4 regions of the Rhodococcus triatomae genome follow, and region 2 is predicted to be linked to each of the others. Evidence: riboswitches for the same ligand, from Rfam matches in the RefSeq annotation. Region 2 holds a riboswitch; each other region holds the start of a gene.
The links. A riboswitch is a leader RNA that binds a small molecule or an ion and turns the genes downstream of it on or off. The one in region 2 is predicted to bind thiamine pyrophosphate.

Region 1: it holds a riboswitch for thiamine pyrophosphate, as region 2 does, so the genes downstream of both, thiD (bifunctional hydroxymethylpyrimidine kinase/phosphomethylpyrimidine kinase) here and G4H71_RS02780 (TenA family protein) in region 2, are expected to answer to the same signal.
Region 3: it holds a riboswitch for thiamine pyrophosphate, as region 2 does, so the genes downstream of both, thiO (glycine oxidase ThiO) here and G4H71_RS02780 (TenA family protein) in region 2, are expected to answer to the same signal.
Region 4: it holds a riboswitch for thiamine pyrophosphate, as region 2 does, so the genes downstream of both, G4H71_RS06310 (3-oxoacyl-ACP reductase) here and G4H71_RS02780 (TenA family protein) in region 2, are expected to answer to the same signal.

The regions. Positions count from the first base shown of each region.
Region 1 covers NZ_CP048814.1:3,109,143-3,113,189, reverse strand. Annotated here, with positions in the region: gene G4H71_RS14725 (flotillin family protein) at 1-985, opposite strand, end outside; gene G4H71_RS14720 (NfeD family protein) at 1,001-1,513, opposite strand; gene G4H71_RS14715 (GNAT family N-acetyltransferase) at 1,626-1,994, opposite strand; gene G4H71_RS14710 (GNAT family N-acetyltransferase) at 2,050-2,388, opposite strand; TPP riboswitch at 2,539-2,646, shown strand; gene thiD (bifunctional hydroxymethylpyrimidine kinase/phosphomethylpyrimidine kinase) at 2,692-3,537, shown strand; gene G4H71_RS14700 (adenylate/guanylate cyclase domain-containing protein) at 3,550-4,047, opposite strand, start outside.
Region 2 covers NZ_CP048814.1:594,182-598,228, forward strand. Annotated here, with positions in the region: gene G4H71_RS02775 (carboxylesterase/lipase family protein) at 1-1,519, opposite strand, end outside; TPP riboswitch at 1,584-1,679, shown strand; gene G4H71_RS02780 (TenA family protein) at 1,673-2,419, shown strand; gene G4H71_RS02785 (ABC transporter substrate-binding protein) at 2,416-3,447, shown strand; gene G4H71_RS02790 (ABC transporter permease) at 3,431-4,047, shown strand, end outside.
Region 3 covers NZ_CP048814.1:3,100,202-3,104,248, reverse strand. Annotated here, with positions in the region: gene thiS (sulfur carrier protein ThiS) at 1-171, opposite strand, end outside; gene thiO (glycine oxidase ThiO) at 214-1,272, opposite strand; TPP riboswitch at 1,271-1,382, opposite strand; gene thiE (thiamine phosphate synthase) at 1,407-2,105, shown strand; gene G4H71_RS14660 (NUDIX hydrolase) at 2,175-2,888, opposite strand; gene G4H71_RS14655 (GlnX family signal transduction membrane protein) at 3,109-4,047, shown strand, end outside.
Region 4 covers NZ_CP048814.1:1,341,129-1,345,175, forward strand. Annotated here, with positions in the region: gene G4H71_RS06300 (organic hydroperoxide resistance protein) at 1-409, shown strand, start outside; gene G4H71_RS06305 (LLM class flavin-dependent oxidoreductase) at 500-1,780, opposite strand; gene G4H71_RS06310 (3-oxoacyl-ACP reductase) at 1,782-2,546, opposite strand; TPP riboswitch at 2,609-2,704, opposite strand; gene G4H71_RS06315 (oxidoreductase) at 2,735-3,613, opposite strand; gene G4H71_RS06320 (alpha/beta hydrolase) at 3,654-4,047, opposite strand, start outside.

The sequences.
Region 1 (4,047 bases), 2.3 Mb from region 2:
GCAGGATGGCGGCGCGCCGCTCACCCTCCGCGCGGGCGATGGCGGCCTGGCGTTCGGCCTCCGCGGGTGCGATGACGTCCGCCTGCAATGCCGCCTCGGACTCCTGGGCGCGACGACGTTCCACCTCGGTGCGGGCTTCGACCCGAGCGGCCTCGGCCTGCTCGCGGGCGATACCGACCGCCTTCTCCGCGGTGGCCTGCGCCAGCGGCCCGGCCTGGTCCGCCTCGGCGTTCTCCGCCTCGGTCTGCGCCCGCAGCCGGGCGAACTCGACGTCGCGGCGCTGGTTCGCGGCCGCGATCGCGGTGTCGGCCTCGGCCTGCGCCACCGAACCGGCCTGGCGGGCCTTCGCGGACTGGATCTGGGAATCCCGCTCGGCCTCGGCGGTGCCGATGGCGGCGTCGCGCTTGACCTCGGCGATACGGCGCTGGCCGAGCGATTCGAGGTAGCCGTTGAAGTCGGAGATCCCGGCGATCTTGAGGACATCGACCTCCATGCCGATCCGCCCCAGGTCGCCACCGGCCTCGTCGACGACGCTGCGGGCCAGCGAATCACGGTTGGAGTTGAGGTCCTCGACGGTCATCGTCGCCGTGATTCCGCGGAGCGAACCCGCGAGGATCTCGTTGATCTGCCGCTGCAGTTCGTCGAGATCCGAGGTGAGGAATCGCTGGACCGCGGTCTGGACGGCCTCGTCGGCGGAGCCGATCCGTACCAGTCCGACGGCCTCGACATTGACCGGGACGCCGTCGTTGGAGAGGGCGTTCTTGAGGTTGATGCTCACGTTGAACGGCTCGAGCGACATGATGTCGACGCGTTCGATACCGGGGATCTTGAACCGGGCACCACCGCGCACCACCTTGGGTTTGCCGCGACCGGTGAACACGGCCACCTCGTTGGGTGGGACCTTGATGTAGTTCTTCACGTAGATCGCCGGCAGCGCCACGAAGACGACAATGGCGATCACGACCGCGATGAGTACGGCCATCATCTGGAGAGTTCTCCCTCAGTTGGCGTCGTCGATTGCGACGACGTGGAGATACTGATCGTCCACATCGGCGATGTAGACGGTGGTGGCGGGTGTGAGTGCAACCGGTTCGTCACTGACGGCCCGGCCCAGCACCCGGTTTCCTTCGGGATCGACGAACGACACCTCGCCCCAGCCACCCGGCTCGACGGCGAGGGTCACGGTACCGATCGACCCGATGTAGGAGGTACGACCGATGTGCGAGTTCGCCTGCTGCCGAAGTAGATACGGCAACAAGAGCCCGCGGGTGCCGACGACGAGAACGATCGCCAGCCCGACGGCCAGCAGCGTGGCGGCAACCGTTCCCAGTCCGGCCCAGGTTCCGGCGACGCCGCCGGCACCGAAGCCGAAGAGCCCGGTCGCGACGACCGTGAGACTCAGGAAGGGGAGGCCGTCGACGTCGGCACCGAGATCCGCCAGCTCACCGACGAGGAACGCCCCGAGCAGGGCGACCATGCCGACTACCAGACAGATGACGAACGCGATATCCATGCAGCCCCCACACGATCACCCCGGCCCCACGCCGGGGTTCCTGGGGAACCTTAGCACCGTCCGCGTCGGACCGGACGTTTGCTGCACATTAACTATGCGAACTAGGCGCGCGTCATCCGTCGACGAGGTCGCCGTACTCCGGACGGAGCGACAGGAAGCGCTGCACGTACGTACACACGGGCCGGATCAGGAGGCCACGGTCACGGATGTCGTCGAGGGCCTGCGCGACGAGCACGGCGGCGAATCCACGGCCGCCGAACTCCTCCTTGACGACGGTGTGCATCAGCGCGAGGACGGTGCCCGGTGCCGCGACAGCTCCGGGCATGGCGGCCTCGTCGCGGTAGCCGAGGATGCCCACGAGTTCGCCGCCGAGCCACAGGTCGAACCGATCATGGTCGGGATCGTTGCGCACGGACAGCTCCGCGGTCGGGGCGGCACCGACCGGCCGTTCATCGACTCGTGTGTGATCCGAATCACTCATGTCACCAGTATCCACGAATCCTCGGGATGCGAAAGGGAATGGAAGATGCCCTGCGCTACGCCGCCGTGGACACGTCACCGAACTCGGCGTGCTCGGCGAGGTAGCGCCGGACATGGGTGCACACCGGTCGCACCAGCCAGCGGTAGCTGCGTGCCCGCTCGAGCGCCGCCGCCACGAGGACCGGCTCGAATCCCAGGCCGCAGTACTCGTCCGCGACGATCGTGTGCAGGAACGAGACGGTGACCCGGTCCCAGTCCGGGACCACCCCCTCCTCGGATTCGATGTCCTCGTTCTCGAAGTAGCCGAGGATCCCCACGAGCTCGCCACCTCGCCACCATTCGAATCGATCGTGGTCGGCGTTGTCGGTCACCTCTGCGAATGCGGTACCTGTCACTGGAGCCTCCCGAACGGGGTGCGGGCCCGGCCACGTCGTCGAACCCGATTCACGGCACCTCCCCTGTCTACCCGGCGCACGTGTCACGCGTCGTTCGCTCAGATCACCGTGAAGAAAACTTCCGCTACTGTTCACAGAACCGAACGATGCAGAACCACACACGGGTGCTCGCACCAGCGGGCTGAGAGGACGGCTGGGGCCGTCGACCGTAGAACCTGTCCGGGTAATGCCGGCGTAGGGAGAGAGTTGATGGACACCGCCGCACCCCGATCCGACCGGCCGTCGCCGGTAGGGTCCGAATCCGTGACCCTGCTTCCCCTGGCCCCCTCCGGGCAGACTCCCGTACGCGCACTCACCATTGCCGGCACCGACTCCGGCGGCGGCGCCGGGATCCAGGCCGACAGCCGGACGATGGCGATGTGCGGCGTCCACGCCTGTGTGGCGGTCGCGGCCGTCACCGTGCAGAACTCGGTCGGTGTCAGCGGATTCCACGAGATCCCGCCGCAGATCGTCGCCGACCAGGTGCGATCCGTCGTCGGCGACATCGGCGTCACGGCCGCCAAGACCGGCATGCTCGCCTCCACCGCGATCATCGAGGCCGTCGCGGCGGTGTGCACCGAGGTGGGGATCGGGCGCGATCAGCCCGTGCCGCTCGTCGTCGACCCGGTGTGTGCGTCCATGCACGGCGATCCGCTCCTGCACGAGGAAGCGCTCGACGCGGTGCGGAACACGCTCATTCCCGTCGCCACCGTCGTCACCCCGAACCTGGACGAGGTTCGGCTGATCACCGGCATCGACGTCGTCGACGACGCCACCGCCCGCCGGGCGGCCGAATCCCTCCACGCGCTGGGTGCACGGTGGTCCGTGGTCAAGGGCGGCCACCTGCGTTCGTCCTCGGTGAGTACCGACCTGCTCTTCGACGGGGACCGGTTCCTCGAGTTCACCGCCCCACGGATCGACACGGGCAACGACCACGGTGGCGGCGACACCCTGGCCGCAGCCGTCGCGTGTGCTCTGGCACACGGGTACTCGGTGCCGGACGCGTTCGAGTTCGCCAAGGAGTGGGTGACCCGCTGCCTCGAAGCGGCGTACGACCTCGGGGCCGGTCACGGCCCGGTGTCGCCGCTGTGGCGGCTCCGGGTGAGCTGACCGACGAATCGATCAGGCGCGACGCACGCGCCAGATCCCCAGCTCCGGGGGGACCCCGTTGGGAGGTGACCCGAACAGGGGTCTGCGCCACGGGCGGGCGACCAGACCGAGTCGCTCGAGGGTTCCCTCGTACAGGCCGTCGAGCGCGGACGCCGACGCGACGACGTTACCGTCGGCGCCGAGTTCCATCATCCGTGCCGCGATGGTGACGTCGACGCCGATCCAGTCGGCACCGACCTTGCGCGGCACCCCGGTGTGTATGCCGACCCGCATCCTCGGGCAGTAACCGTCCACCTCGACGTCGGCGAGTGCGTCGCGGGCCTCGAAGACCGCCTCGAGCGCGCGATCGGGGCTCGGGAACACTGCCATGACCCCGTCACCGAGGCGTTTGACGACGTGACCCCCGCGAGCCCGGAACGGGGTTTCGACGGCCCGGGCCACGTCCTTGAGCAGTGCGAGCGTCGCCGCATCACCCGCGGGAAGGGACCAGGTGGAGAAGCCGACCAGGTC
Region 2 (4,047 bases):
GCAGGTCGTGATCCGGGTCGGAGACGACCGAATCGACACGGTCGATCAGCAGGGTCGAGCGAGACTCGTCGTCGTAGCGGAGCCAGTGCCGGGAGCCGTCCAACGCGGCCGGCACCGCGTGATGTGCGAACGCCAGCCATCGGCGCTGGATACGACCGGCCACGTCGAGGGCCGACTTGCGCCCGCCCAACCAGAACGTGGGGTCGACGTCGAGAGTGCCGAAGTTGCCGAAGACGTACGGCAGCTCCGTCGCGTGCCCGGCACCGATCCGGGCCGCACGCAGCACCGGCGTCGCGTGGTCGAAGCGATACATCCAGGTCGGTGAGTGGCGGCTGTGCGCGTCGGCCACCCACAGCGCCGGCATCCGGAACGCCGCATCCCGCGACACCGCGAGCGCACCGCTCGACTTCTCCCGGTCCGGGTATGCGGCGATGATCTCGGCCAGGCGCTCGTGCGGGAGTTCCGGATGATCGGCGGCGAGCGCCTCGAGCATCGCCTGCACCGAATCGCTCGTCACCGGAAGCAGCGGTGACTTCATGAACTTGAAGATCGACGCCTCGTCCTTGTTCGTCCCGATGATCAGCGGAATCCGGTGCGAATACCCCTTCTGGAAAGCCGCGACCGGATACCGCGGGAGGAACTCACGATCGACGACGGGAGCCATGGCCAGCGTGCCGGGGATGCGGGTGGGCACCTCGTCGACCAGCGTGTCGCTGGCGGCGACGATCTCCTCCACCGGCAGCTCACGGACCGTCGCGATCTCGTCGGGAGTCAAGTGCAGGATGTCCAGGAACCGGCCGGCCACGGTCGCTGCCCGCTCCGCGCCGTACACCGAGGTGGCGGGCGGGCTCTGGGCGATCGCCCGGTGGAAGAGCCCGGCCGCCGACGGGCAGGTCATCAACGTGGTGATCGATCCCGCACCGGACGATTCTCCGAACAGGGTCACCGCGTCCGGATCTCCACCGAAGGCAGCGATGTTCTCGCGCACCCACTCGAGCGCCGCCACCTGATCGCGCAAGCCACAGTTGGCGTCGAACGTGCGCTCCTCGGTCGAGAAGGACGAGAGGTCGAGGAAGCCGAGCGCACCGACGCGATAGTTCATCGTCACGAGCACGACGTCACCGGTCTCGACGAGATGGCGCCCGTCGTAGATCGCCTGCGCCGACGAGCCGAGGCAGTACGCACCGCCGTGAATCCACACCATCACCGGCTCGAGTCCACCCGCCGCGGAAGGGGGCGCCCACACGTTCAGGGACAGGCAGTCCTCGTCCGTCTGCAGTTCGGGATCGATGGGGACCCCGGAGTTGTGCCCCTGCGGAGCGATGGGCCCGAAGGCGCCGCACTCACGCACCCCGTCCCACGGCTCCCGTGGCTGCGGTGCCCGGAACCGCCGGGGGCCCACCGGCGGCGCGGCGTACGGAATGCCCTTCCAAGCATAGGTGTCGCCGTCGACTCGGCCACGCACCGCACCCCGTGTCGTGTGCACCACGAGGGACACCGTTTCCGTCGTCTCTCCCACGTCCGGCCTCCTCACGCAGCGAGCCTGTCGCCAACGTACCAACCCGGCGGTGTTATCGTCGGCGTGTTCTGACACGGGGTGCTCCGCACGGGCGGGGCTGAGATCACACCCGGGAACCTGCTCAGGTAATGCTGACGAAGGGATGTCAAGGCGATGACTGCGCCGACTGGTGCCGCCGTGGCCGGAGGATCCTCCTCCGGTGCGGGGCACATCGACAACACCGAACGATTCACCGACCACCTGTGGCGGGAGACCGCCGCTCTCCGTGCGTCGATCGACGACATGGAGTTCCTGCGCCGACTGGGCGACGGCACGCTGCCGCTCGACGTCTTCCGCACCTACATGGAGCAGGATCTGCTCTACCTGACCGGCTATGCGAAGGCCCTGGCACTGGTCGCCGCCACATCTCCCGATCCTGTCGCGTCCGGGTTCTGGGCCGGGGCCGCAGCGAGCGCGACCTCGGTGGAGGCCTCGCTGCACCAGGATCTGCTCGGGAGCGACGCGCTCCCGCCCGCCGCAACGGAGCCGGAGCATTCTCGGGCCTGCCTCGGGTACGTCTCGTACCTGATCGCCACGGCCGCCACCGAGTCGTACGCCGTCGCGGCCGCCGCGGTGCTGCCGTGCTTCTGGATCTACGCCGACGTCGGCCGTCGGCTCGCGGCCGAGGCGGAGCAGGTACTCGCCCGCGACCCGCGACACCCCTACGCGCGCTGGGTGACGACCTACGACGACCCCGCGTTCCACGACGCGGTCTCGACCGCCAGGTCGCTGGTGGACGACGCCGCCGCAGTTGCCACCGACGCCGAGAGAGCCGCGATGACCGCGGCGTTCACGACGGCGAGTCGGTACGAGTTCCTCTTCTGGGACACCGCCCTGCACCCGCAGCCGTGGCCGGCATGAGCGGGGCAGGCGCCGTCACGGCGCGACACCGGCGGCGTCTCGTGGCGTTGATCGCACTCGTCTCGGCGGCACTGACCGCCGTCACCGGTTGCGCCGCGTCCGGCTCGGAAAACACCGTCCGCTTCGCCCTGGACTGGACCCCGAACACGAACCACACCGGCCTCTACGTGGCCATCGCCGAGGGCTACTTCGCGGATGCCGGGATCGACGTGGAGATCCTGCCGTACAACGACACCGCCCCGGACACGCTCGTCGATTCCGGCAACGCCGAATTCGGCGTCAGCTTCCACGGATCGTCGACCTTCGCCAAGGCGGCAGGGGCGAACACCGTCTCCGTGCTCGCGCCGCTGCAGCGGTGGGCGACGGCGATCGGGGTACGCGCCGACTCGGACGTCACGCGGCCGAGCGAACTCGACGGCACGACGTACGCCGGATTCGGGAATCCGGACGGCGAAGCGGTGCTCCGCCAGGTGATCCGCAACGACGGTGGTGCCGGCGAGTTCGAGACGGTGACCCTGGGTACCTCCGCGTACGAGGCGGTGTACTCCGGAACGGCCGACTTCACCGTGTCGTTCTTCGCCTGGGAGGGAATCGAAGCCGAGCATCGAGGCACCCCGATGCGCTACTTCGAGTACACCGACTACGGGTTCCCCGAATCCTATGCGATTCTGATCGACGCGAACCGCGACTGGCTGGACGAGAACCCCGACCGGGCAAGGTCTTTCGTCCAGGCACTACAACGTGGCTACGAGTACGCGGCGGACCACCCGGACGAGGCGGCGCAGATCCTCGTCGATTCCGCGCCCGGCGCGTTCCCCGACGAGGAACTCGTCCGGGAGAGTCAGCGGATGCTCGCCGAGAGGTACATGCGAGACGCGAACGGCGCGGTGGGCGGTCAGACGCTGGAGCAGTGGCGCGGCTTCTCGAAGTTCCTCTACGACTCCGGCCTGCTGACCGGCCCGGACGGCAACGCGCTGACCGAGGAACCGGATTGGTCGACGTACTTCACCGATGAGTACCTCCACTGACACGACGCCGGATTCCGGCCGCGCCGCCGAGCGGGAGACCGGCTCGGCGGCGGTCGGGCTGATCCGGCGGGTCCTGCCCGCGACGGTGGTCGTCGCCGTGCTGCTCGGAGTCTGGCAGCTCTACGTGACGGTGAGCGGCATCCGCCCCCAGGTTCTTCCTTCACCCCTCCGCGTCGTCCGTCAGGGGTGGCAGGCGCGTGAGGTGATCGCCGGACACGCCGCGGCGACACTGCAGGTGACGGTGGCGGGCTTCGCCGTCTCGCTCGTCTGCGCCTGGCTCCTGGCGATCGCGGTCGACTTCTCTCCGTGGCTGCGCCGGGCGTTCGTCCCACTGTTCGTGGTGTCCCAGACACTCCCGATCATCGCGATCGCCCCACTGATGATCATCTGGTTCGGCTTCGGTCTCCTGCCGAAGATCCTGGTGATCGCGCTCGTGACGTTCTTCCCGATGACGGTCGGCCTGATCGAGGGGTTCGCCTCCGCCCCACGGGAAGCGGGTGCCCTGCTGCGCAGCATGGGCGCGTCGCGATGGCAGGAGTTCCGGTACGTCCGCTTGCCGTCGGCAATGCCGCGGTTCTTCACGTCGCTGCGCATCGGCAT
Region 3 (4,047 bases), 2.3 Mb from region 2:
CTCGTCCCAGCGGGTACGCGGGAACACGGCGCCGTCAACGGCGACGGCGATGCCCTTCGTGGGCAACGACAGCTGTTCGAGCAGCTGCGACATCGTCACCGGGACGGGAAACTCGTGGTCCTCGCCGTTGACGGTGACTCCGATCGGGACCGCGGTCTGCGGTTCACTCATGACTGACCTCACTAGCTCGTCGATATTCGGACCGGGTGCTTCTCAGGATCCGGCGAATCGGCCCGGATCCGCCGCCCGGGTGTCCTCGAGATCCGATCCTTCCAGCAGCGCCACCACGGCATCCGCGGTGACCGGGGTGAGCAGGATGCCGTTGCGGCCGTGCCCGGTGGCCACGATCACCTTCTCCGACAGCCTGCCGATCAGGGGCAGGTTGTCCGGAGTCGCCGGCCGCAGGCCCGCAGTGGCCTCGTGCAGCTCGTACTCGCCGATCGCGGGCATGAGGGCCTCGGCGTCGGCGACGAGGTCCCGGATCCCGGCGACCGTGACCTGGGTGTCCGCGGCCTCGTACTGTGTGGCGCCGACGACGATGCCGTCCGCGCGCGGTACCAGGTAGGACGGCCGGCCGTGCACCGTGCCACGAATGGTGCGTCCGGGCGGCGGGGTGGCTCCCGGCCGCGTCCGCAACCTCAGGATCTCGCCCTTGACCGGGCGGACGGGCAGGCCCGGCCACAGTTTCGGCGACGACGTCCCGGCGGCGAGCACCACCTGATCCGCGTCGAGTGCTCCGAGATCGTGCACCGGCCCGTCGGCGAACTCGACACCGGCGGTGACGGCGGTACGGCGCAGTGCCTCGACGAGCAACCGGTTGTCGACGGCGCGCTCCGATTCGGCGAGCAGACCCAGGCGCACCGCGCGACCGAGGCTCGGCTCGAGCTCGCGTACCTCGGCCCGGTTCAGCACGCGCATTTCGCGTCCCTGCTCCCCCACCCACTCGGCAATCGTGCGCAGGTCCTCGGCATCGGCCGAGTCGAGGGCGACCGTGAGCGAGCTGGACGAGGTGAACAGCTCGAGGCCGGTCTCCGATTCGAGGGTGCCGCCGAAGTCGCTCCAGCGGTCCAGCGAGGCGACACCGAGAGCGAGGACGTCCTGCTCACCCGGCCAGCCTTCCGAGAGCGGCGCGAGCATGCCGCCGGCCACCCACGAGGCACCCGAGGCGAAATGGGGATCGTGCAGGCGGACCCGCCAGCCGCGGCGAGCAGCCTGCCAGGCGATCGCCGTTCCGATGACACCACCGCCGACGACGGCCACCGAACGGGACACGAGAACCACCTCCACTTCCTGCGCCGGCATGATCCGGGTCAGGTCAGACGGTCGGGCGCGGCGCGCGCCCCTCTCAGCCCCACGAACCCGGGACTCCCGTGTTGCACTTTCACCCTAGAGGCTACCGTCATGCCGTGACTTCGACGCATCACCGCAGCCTGGACGACCGTCGGCGCCGACTCGGGGCAGCCCGGCTGTACCTGTGCACCGACGCGCGCCGGGACACCGGGGACCTGGCCCAGTTCGCGGAGGCCGCTCTCTCCGGCGGCGTGGACATCATCCAACTCCGGGACAAGGGTTCGCGTGGCGAGCGGGAGCTGGGGCCGATGGAGGCCAAGGACGAGCTGATCGCACTGTCGATCCTGTCGGCGGCCGCCCGCAGGCACGGGGCGCTGCTGGCGGTCAACGACCGCGCCGACATGGCCCTGGCCGCCGGGGCCGACGTCCTGCATCTCGGCCAGGGAGACCTGCCGGTGCCGTATGCGCGCACCGTCCTCGGCCCGGACGTGCTCATCGGCCGTTCCACCCACAGCCGCGCCCAGGCCAGCCTGGCCGCCATCGAGGACGGCGTCGACTACTTCTGCACCGGGCCGGTGTGGGCCACCCCGACGAAACCCGGACGCACCGCCGCGGGCCTCGATCTGGTGAAGTCCACGGCCGACGCGGATCCGGCGCGTCCGTGGTTCGCGATCGGCGGCGTCGATCTCGACCGGCTGCCCGAGGTCCTCGACGCCGGCGCGACGCGCGTCGTCGTCGTCCGCGCGATCACCGAGGCGCGCGATCCGCAGGCCGCGGCGCGCACGTTCGCCGACGCCCTCCGCCCCCGTGGGTGAAAGGGCCATTCGACCGGTCTGACGAGGCGAAGGGCACCTTCACCCAGGGAGGGGCGGGAGTGGGTCAGCTCATCCGAGCGGTGGGGGCGTCAGCGTGACGACGGACGCCGGGAGTCGTTCGAGGAGCGCGCCGTCGGCGCTCAGCACCGCCGTCAGGGCTCCGTCCCGAGACGGGGTGACCGCGCCGAACGTCCCCTCCCCCAGCGCGCTGGAGCGGGCGATCTCCGAGATCCACCCGAACGCACCGTCCGGGAGTGCCACGATCCGCGGTACCCGGGCCGGGACGTCGGCGGCGATGCTGTCCCCGTCGACGAGCAACCGCACCGGCCGGGTCTGCAGCCGTAGCCAGCCGTCCGCGAATCCCGGGTGCAACGGCATGGCCGCGACCTCGGCCTCGCGGACCCACCGGAGCTCGGTGCTCTCTCCGTTGGGAACGGTGTCCAGGAGCGAGTAGGTCTCGGCGAGAACGGTGGTGTAACTCCATCCACCCGGCACCCGCATCGTCACCACCTCGGCGCGGACGTCGACGGACGCCGGATCGATTCCGGCCTCCTCGTGGGCTTCCCGGACCGCGGCGTGGGCGGTGCTCTCGTGGGAGTCGCGGGCACCGCCGGGCAGAGCCCACGTCCCACCCTGGTGGCTCCACGCCGCCCGATGCTGCAGCAGGACGGCAGGTGTCCCGTCGTCCAGTGGCGCCCGCAGGAGCAGTCCCGCGGCCCCGTGCCGGCCCCAGTGACGACGTCCGTCGGGGCTGGTTGCCCAGCCGTCACCGTCACCGCGCATCGACTACCCCTGTCCGGACCGAACGGTCGTGTCGGGATCGGACCCACCGCCCGAATCTCACCGCTCGGATCTCTCTCTCAGTCCTTGGTTCCCTCACACTAGCGTTTCCGGCGGAAATCTCGATCCGTCCGGACGGCGCAGGCAAGGCACGAATCGCCCGGCGCGACGGTTGCTGCTTGTATGTTGCTCACACACGGGATGAGAGCGAGGGTGGGACGTGGTGACGCGGGAGATACCGTCGACGCAGCCACACGGCGTGCGCGGTATCGACGCGTCCCGTTCCGCCGAGCCCGGCTCCAGCCCCTCCGATCCGGGTCGCCGGGCGGAGGTACGCGAGTTCGTGCGCTCCACCCCGGCCCGCCTCACCGCGACGGGGATCGTCCTGCTGCTGCTCACCCTGACCTCGGGGATCGTCACGGTCGCGACCGTCAACGGGCGGGAGGCCACGCTGCAGACCCTGCTGGCCGAGACGGAACCCCTCGCCAATTCTGCCCAGAACCTCTACAGCGCGCTGTCCGTCGCGGACGCGTCGGCGACGACGGCGTTCATCTCGCGGGGCCTCGAGCCGGAGGAGGTCCGGGACCGGTACCTGCGTGCCGTCGCCGTCGCCTCCGCGGAACTGGTGTACGCCACGGCGGGGCTGGCCTCGACCGATGTCGACAACGCCCGCCTGCTGGCGTCGATCTCGTCGGGGTTGACCACCTACACCGGGCTGGTCGAGACGGCCCGAGCCAACAACCGAGCGGGAAATCCGGTGGGATCGGCCTATCTCGGCGAGGCGTCGACACTGCTGCAGACGACGGTGCTGCCGATGGCACAGGAGCTGCACGCGAACCAGGAACGCCGGGTCGCAGACACCCAGCGGTCCTATTCACGCCCACCCTGGCCGGCCTTCGCCGTCCTGCTGGTGACGGTGCTCGCGCTGGTCGCGAGCCAGATGGCGATGACCCGGCACAGCAGACGGACGTTGAATCCGGGATTGATGGTCGCCTCGGCGTCCGCGGTCGTCCTGCTCGCGTGGCTGATGGTGGCGGGCCTGTTCTCCTCCCTGGACACCGGTCGCGCCCTGACCCGGGGCGCGACGCCGTTGCACGAGCTGACCGACGCCCGGATCACCGCGCAACAGGTGCGTGCGGAGGAGACGTTGAAGCTGGTGCGC
Region 4 (4,047 bases), 750 kb from region 2:
CACCGCCGAGGCCCTCGCCACCGGAGCGGGACGCAACGGGCACGCCCGCACCTCCGACGGCCGGCTCGACCTCGAACTGGCGATACCCACCGAGATGGGCGGGTCCGGGGACGGCACCAACCCGGAACAGCTGTTCGCCGCCGGATACGCCGCCTGCTTCCATTCCGCGCTGCAACTCGTCGCCCGCCAGGAGAAGGCGGACGCCACCGATTCCGCGGTCGGGGCACGGGTCGGTATCGGCCCGAACGGTGACGGCGGATTCGGGCTGGCAGTGACCCTCGAAGTCACCCTCCCGAATCTCCCCCACGACGAGGCGCTGGCACTGACGCAGAAAGCCCACCAGGTGTGCCCCTACTCCAACGCCACCCGCGGCAACATCGACGTGACCCTCGAGGTCACCGAAGACTGACCGCCCCCTGCCTCCCCCTACCCTCCCCTACTCGGGTGAAGGTGGCCTTCGACCGGTCTGACCGGTCGAAGGCCACCTTCACCCAGGAGATCAGCCGGCGAGGTGGCCGCGCAGCGTGGCCGCGGTGTACTCGGTGCGGAACAGGCCGCGACGGGCGAGCACCGGGATCACCTCGTCGACGAAGTCCTCCAGATGGTCCGGGTACCGCGGAGGCATGAGGTTGAACCCGTCCGCCGCACCGCTGCGGAACCAGTCCTCGATCTCGTCGGCGATCGACTCGGGCGTCCCGATCATGGTGGCGTGGCCGCCACCGGCCGCGAGCGTTCCCAACAGCTCCCGCACCGTCGGGCGGTCCTTCTCGACGATCGTGAGGATCGTCTGGTACCTGCCCTGGGGACCGGTGAACTCCGACAGCGGCGGGAGTGGAGGAACCGGGGCATCGAGATCCCACGCATGTGCATCCTGCTGCACGAACAGCGACAGCTGATCCAGCGACTGGGCCGTCGGCAGCAACGCGTCGAGTTCGGCCTTCTTCGCCCGCGCCTCCTCGACCGTCGAACCCACGTACGTCACCAGGCCAGGCATCACCGTCACCGCATCCGGATCACGCCCGGCGTCGCGCACCCGTCGCCTCACGTCGCGGCGGTACCCGATTGCCGAATCCTTGTCGTAGGCCACCGAATAGATGCCCTCGGCGCAGCGTGCGGCGAGATCCCGTCCCGGACCCGACGCCCCTGCCTGGAACAGCACCGGCCGCCCCTGCGGTGAGCGCGGGACGGTGAGGGGCCCGTCGACCCGGAAGTGCGCGCCCCGGTGATCGATCGACCGCACCTGGTCCGGATCCGCGAACCGTCCGTTCCGATCGAACTCGAGTGCCTGTTCTCCCCACGAATCCCACAGGGCCAGAGCGACATCGACGAACTCTCCGGCCCGTGCGTAGCGATCCTCGTGGGCAGGCATGGACTCGAGGCCGTAGTTGCGGGCCTCCGCATCGAACATCGACGTCACGACGTTCCACCCGATCCTGCCGCCGCTGATGTGATCGAGCGAGGCCAGCATCCGCGCGGCCGGGAAGGGTTGGGAGAACGTCGTCGAGACGGTGGTGACCAGCCCGACCCGCTCGGTCGCGCGGGCCATCGCCGACAGCGCGGTCAACGGTTCGAGAAACCACCAGGCACCGGCGGCAGGATCGCGCACCGCGTGGCCGTCCGCGAAGAACACCGCGTCGAGCAGGCCCCGCTCCGCGGTCCGGGCCAGTTCCTCGTAGTAGCCGATGTCGCCGAGTCGTTCGGCCGGCGAGTCCGGGTGCCGCCACGCTGCCCCGTGGTGCCCGCATCCCCACAGGAACGCGTTGAAGTGCAACTGCCGCATCTCAGTCCTTCACCAGGCCGCCGTCGACGACCAGGTTCTGGCCGGTCACCGCGCGCGACCACGGCGCGGCGAAGAACAGCACCGCGTCCGCGAACTCGTCGGGTGTGGTGACACTGCGCAGCGGGGTGCTCGTCGCGATGAGGTCGAACACCTCCTCCGGCGTGGCGGCGCTGGCATCGGTCGTGCGCAGCAGCCCCCCGGAGACCATGTTGACGGTGATCCCGTCCGGCCCGAGTTCGCTCGAGAGCGTGCGGGTCAACGACAGCGCCGCCGCCTTCGCGGCCGTGTAGTCGTGGTACGGCACGACGGGATTCTGGAACAGATTGGTACCGACGTTGACGATCCGCCCGAAGCCGGCGGACCGCATGCCCGGCAGCGCCGCCTGCGTCGTGTGGAGCATGCCCTGGACGCTGCCGCGCAGTTGCGCCTCGAACGCGTTCCACCCGATGCTGTCGGCCTTCTCCCTGGCATCACCGTTGAACGAGAACTCCGGCAGCGCGTTGTTGACCACGGTGGTGACGGCGCCACCGAACCGCTCCTGCCCCGCGGCCACCAGTGCGGACACCGACTCGGCGTCCGTCACGTCCCCCTGCACCGCGACGACGCGGTCGGTACCGATCTCCGCGACCAACCGTGCCGCCGCGTCCTCACTGCGATACCAGTTCACCACCACCCGGGCACCCTCGCGGGCGAAGGCCCGGGTGATCGCGGCGCCGAGGCCTCGGGCCCCACCGGTGACCAGCACGATTTGTTCGTCGATACGCATCTCTCGCCTCTTTCACAAGGGCGAAGGAACATCGGCACCCACGAACTCCGCTACCGGAAATCGCCCGCACCACGCGACATCCCTTCGCCGGAATTACCCGGTTCAGGTTCGACGGGTGTGTTCTCAGCCGCCTGGTGGCAGCACCCCGTGTCACTTTCGGCGCCCAGTGTAGGCGCACCGGTTCGCGTTCAGTCGAAGGGGAACGCCACCCCGGTGAACTGCTGCGACAACGTCCACAACCCCGCGGCCTTCGCGACGTCGTGCGACTTCTTGTTGGAGGAGACGACGTGCGGGTAGCCGCGTTGCTCCATGAATCCATCCGGTCCGAGATAGGTACCGCCCGCGACGCTCGGCACCGTCGCCGCATACAGCAACGGCAGCGCACCCATCTCGGCGGACTGGGCCAGGAAACGGTTGCCGAGTGCCATCACCCGGTCCTGGATCGACTCGGTGTGCGCCTGGAGGTTGGTCGAGGCGTACCCGGGGTGCGAGGCCACCGACTTCACCGAGGAACCCGAGGCGGTCAGACGACGCTGCAACTCGTAGGCGAAGAGCAGATTGGCGAGCTTGGACTGCCCGTAGGCGGCCCACCGCGAGTACCGCCGGCGAGTCCAGTTGAGGTCGTCGAGATCGACGCTGCCGATCTGATGCAGTCCACTCGACATCGTCACGACCCGATCGGTCACCTTGTCGATCAGGTGGCCGGTGAGCGCGAAATGGCCGAGATGGTTGGTGCCGATCTGCATCTCGAAACCGTCGACCGTGCGCCGCAGCGGCAGCGCCATCACGCCGGCGTTGTTCACCAGCACGTCGACCTCGTCGATTCCGTCGGCGAACTCCCGGATCGACGCCAGGTCCGCGAGGTCGAGCTTGCGGACCTCCGCGTTGTCACCGATCGAGCGCGCGACCCTCTCCCCCTTCTCGGTGTCCCGGCAGGCGAGCACGACGTGCGCGCCCGCCTTCCCGAGAGCGCGGGCGGCGACCTCGCCGAGCCCACTGTTGGCGCCGGTGACCACGAAGGTCCGGCCCTGCTGATCGTCGATGTCCGCGGCTGTCCACTGGGTCATGCGCCCCAGCGTACGGACGTCTTCCCGGATGCGGCAGGGCTCAGGCGCCGATCGAGGCCTTCAGCATCGGCAACATCCTCCACAGCTGGTCCTGCCAGTACGGCCAGCTGTGCGTGCCCACCGGCGGGTAGTCGTAGTGGGCGCCGATACCCATGATCGCGAGCTGGACCTCGAACGAGCGGGTGTTGGCCAGCGACAACGCTTCCAAGCCCATTCCGGTGGCGGTGTTGAAGTAGTCGATCGGGGTGACCGGCTGGTTGTGCGGGCCCGGCAGACCGCTGCCCGCGGAGATCCACATCGGCAGACCGCGCAACCGCTCGGCCTGGACCAGCGGGTCGTGGCGCAGCCACGCCGGATCCCACGGCGGTCCCCACATCGCGTCGGCGTTGAAACGTCCGGCGTCGAGCATCGCGATGCGGATCGCCTCCCGCATA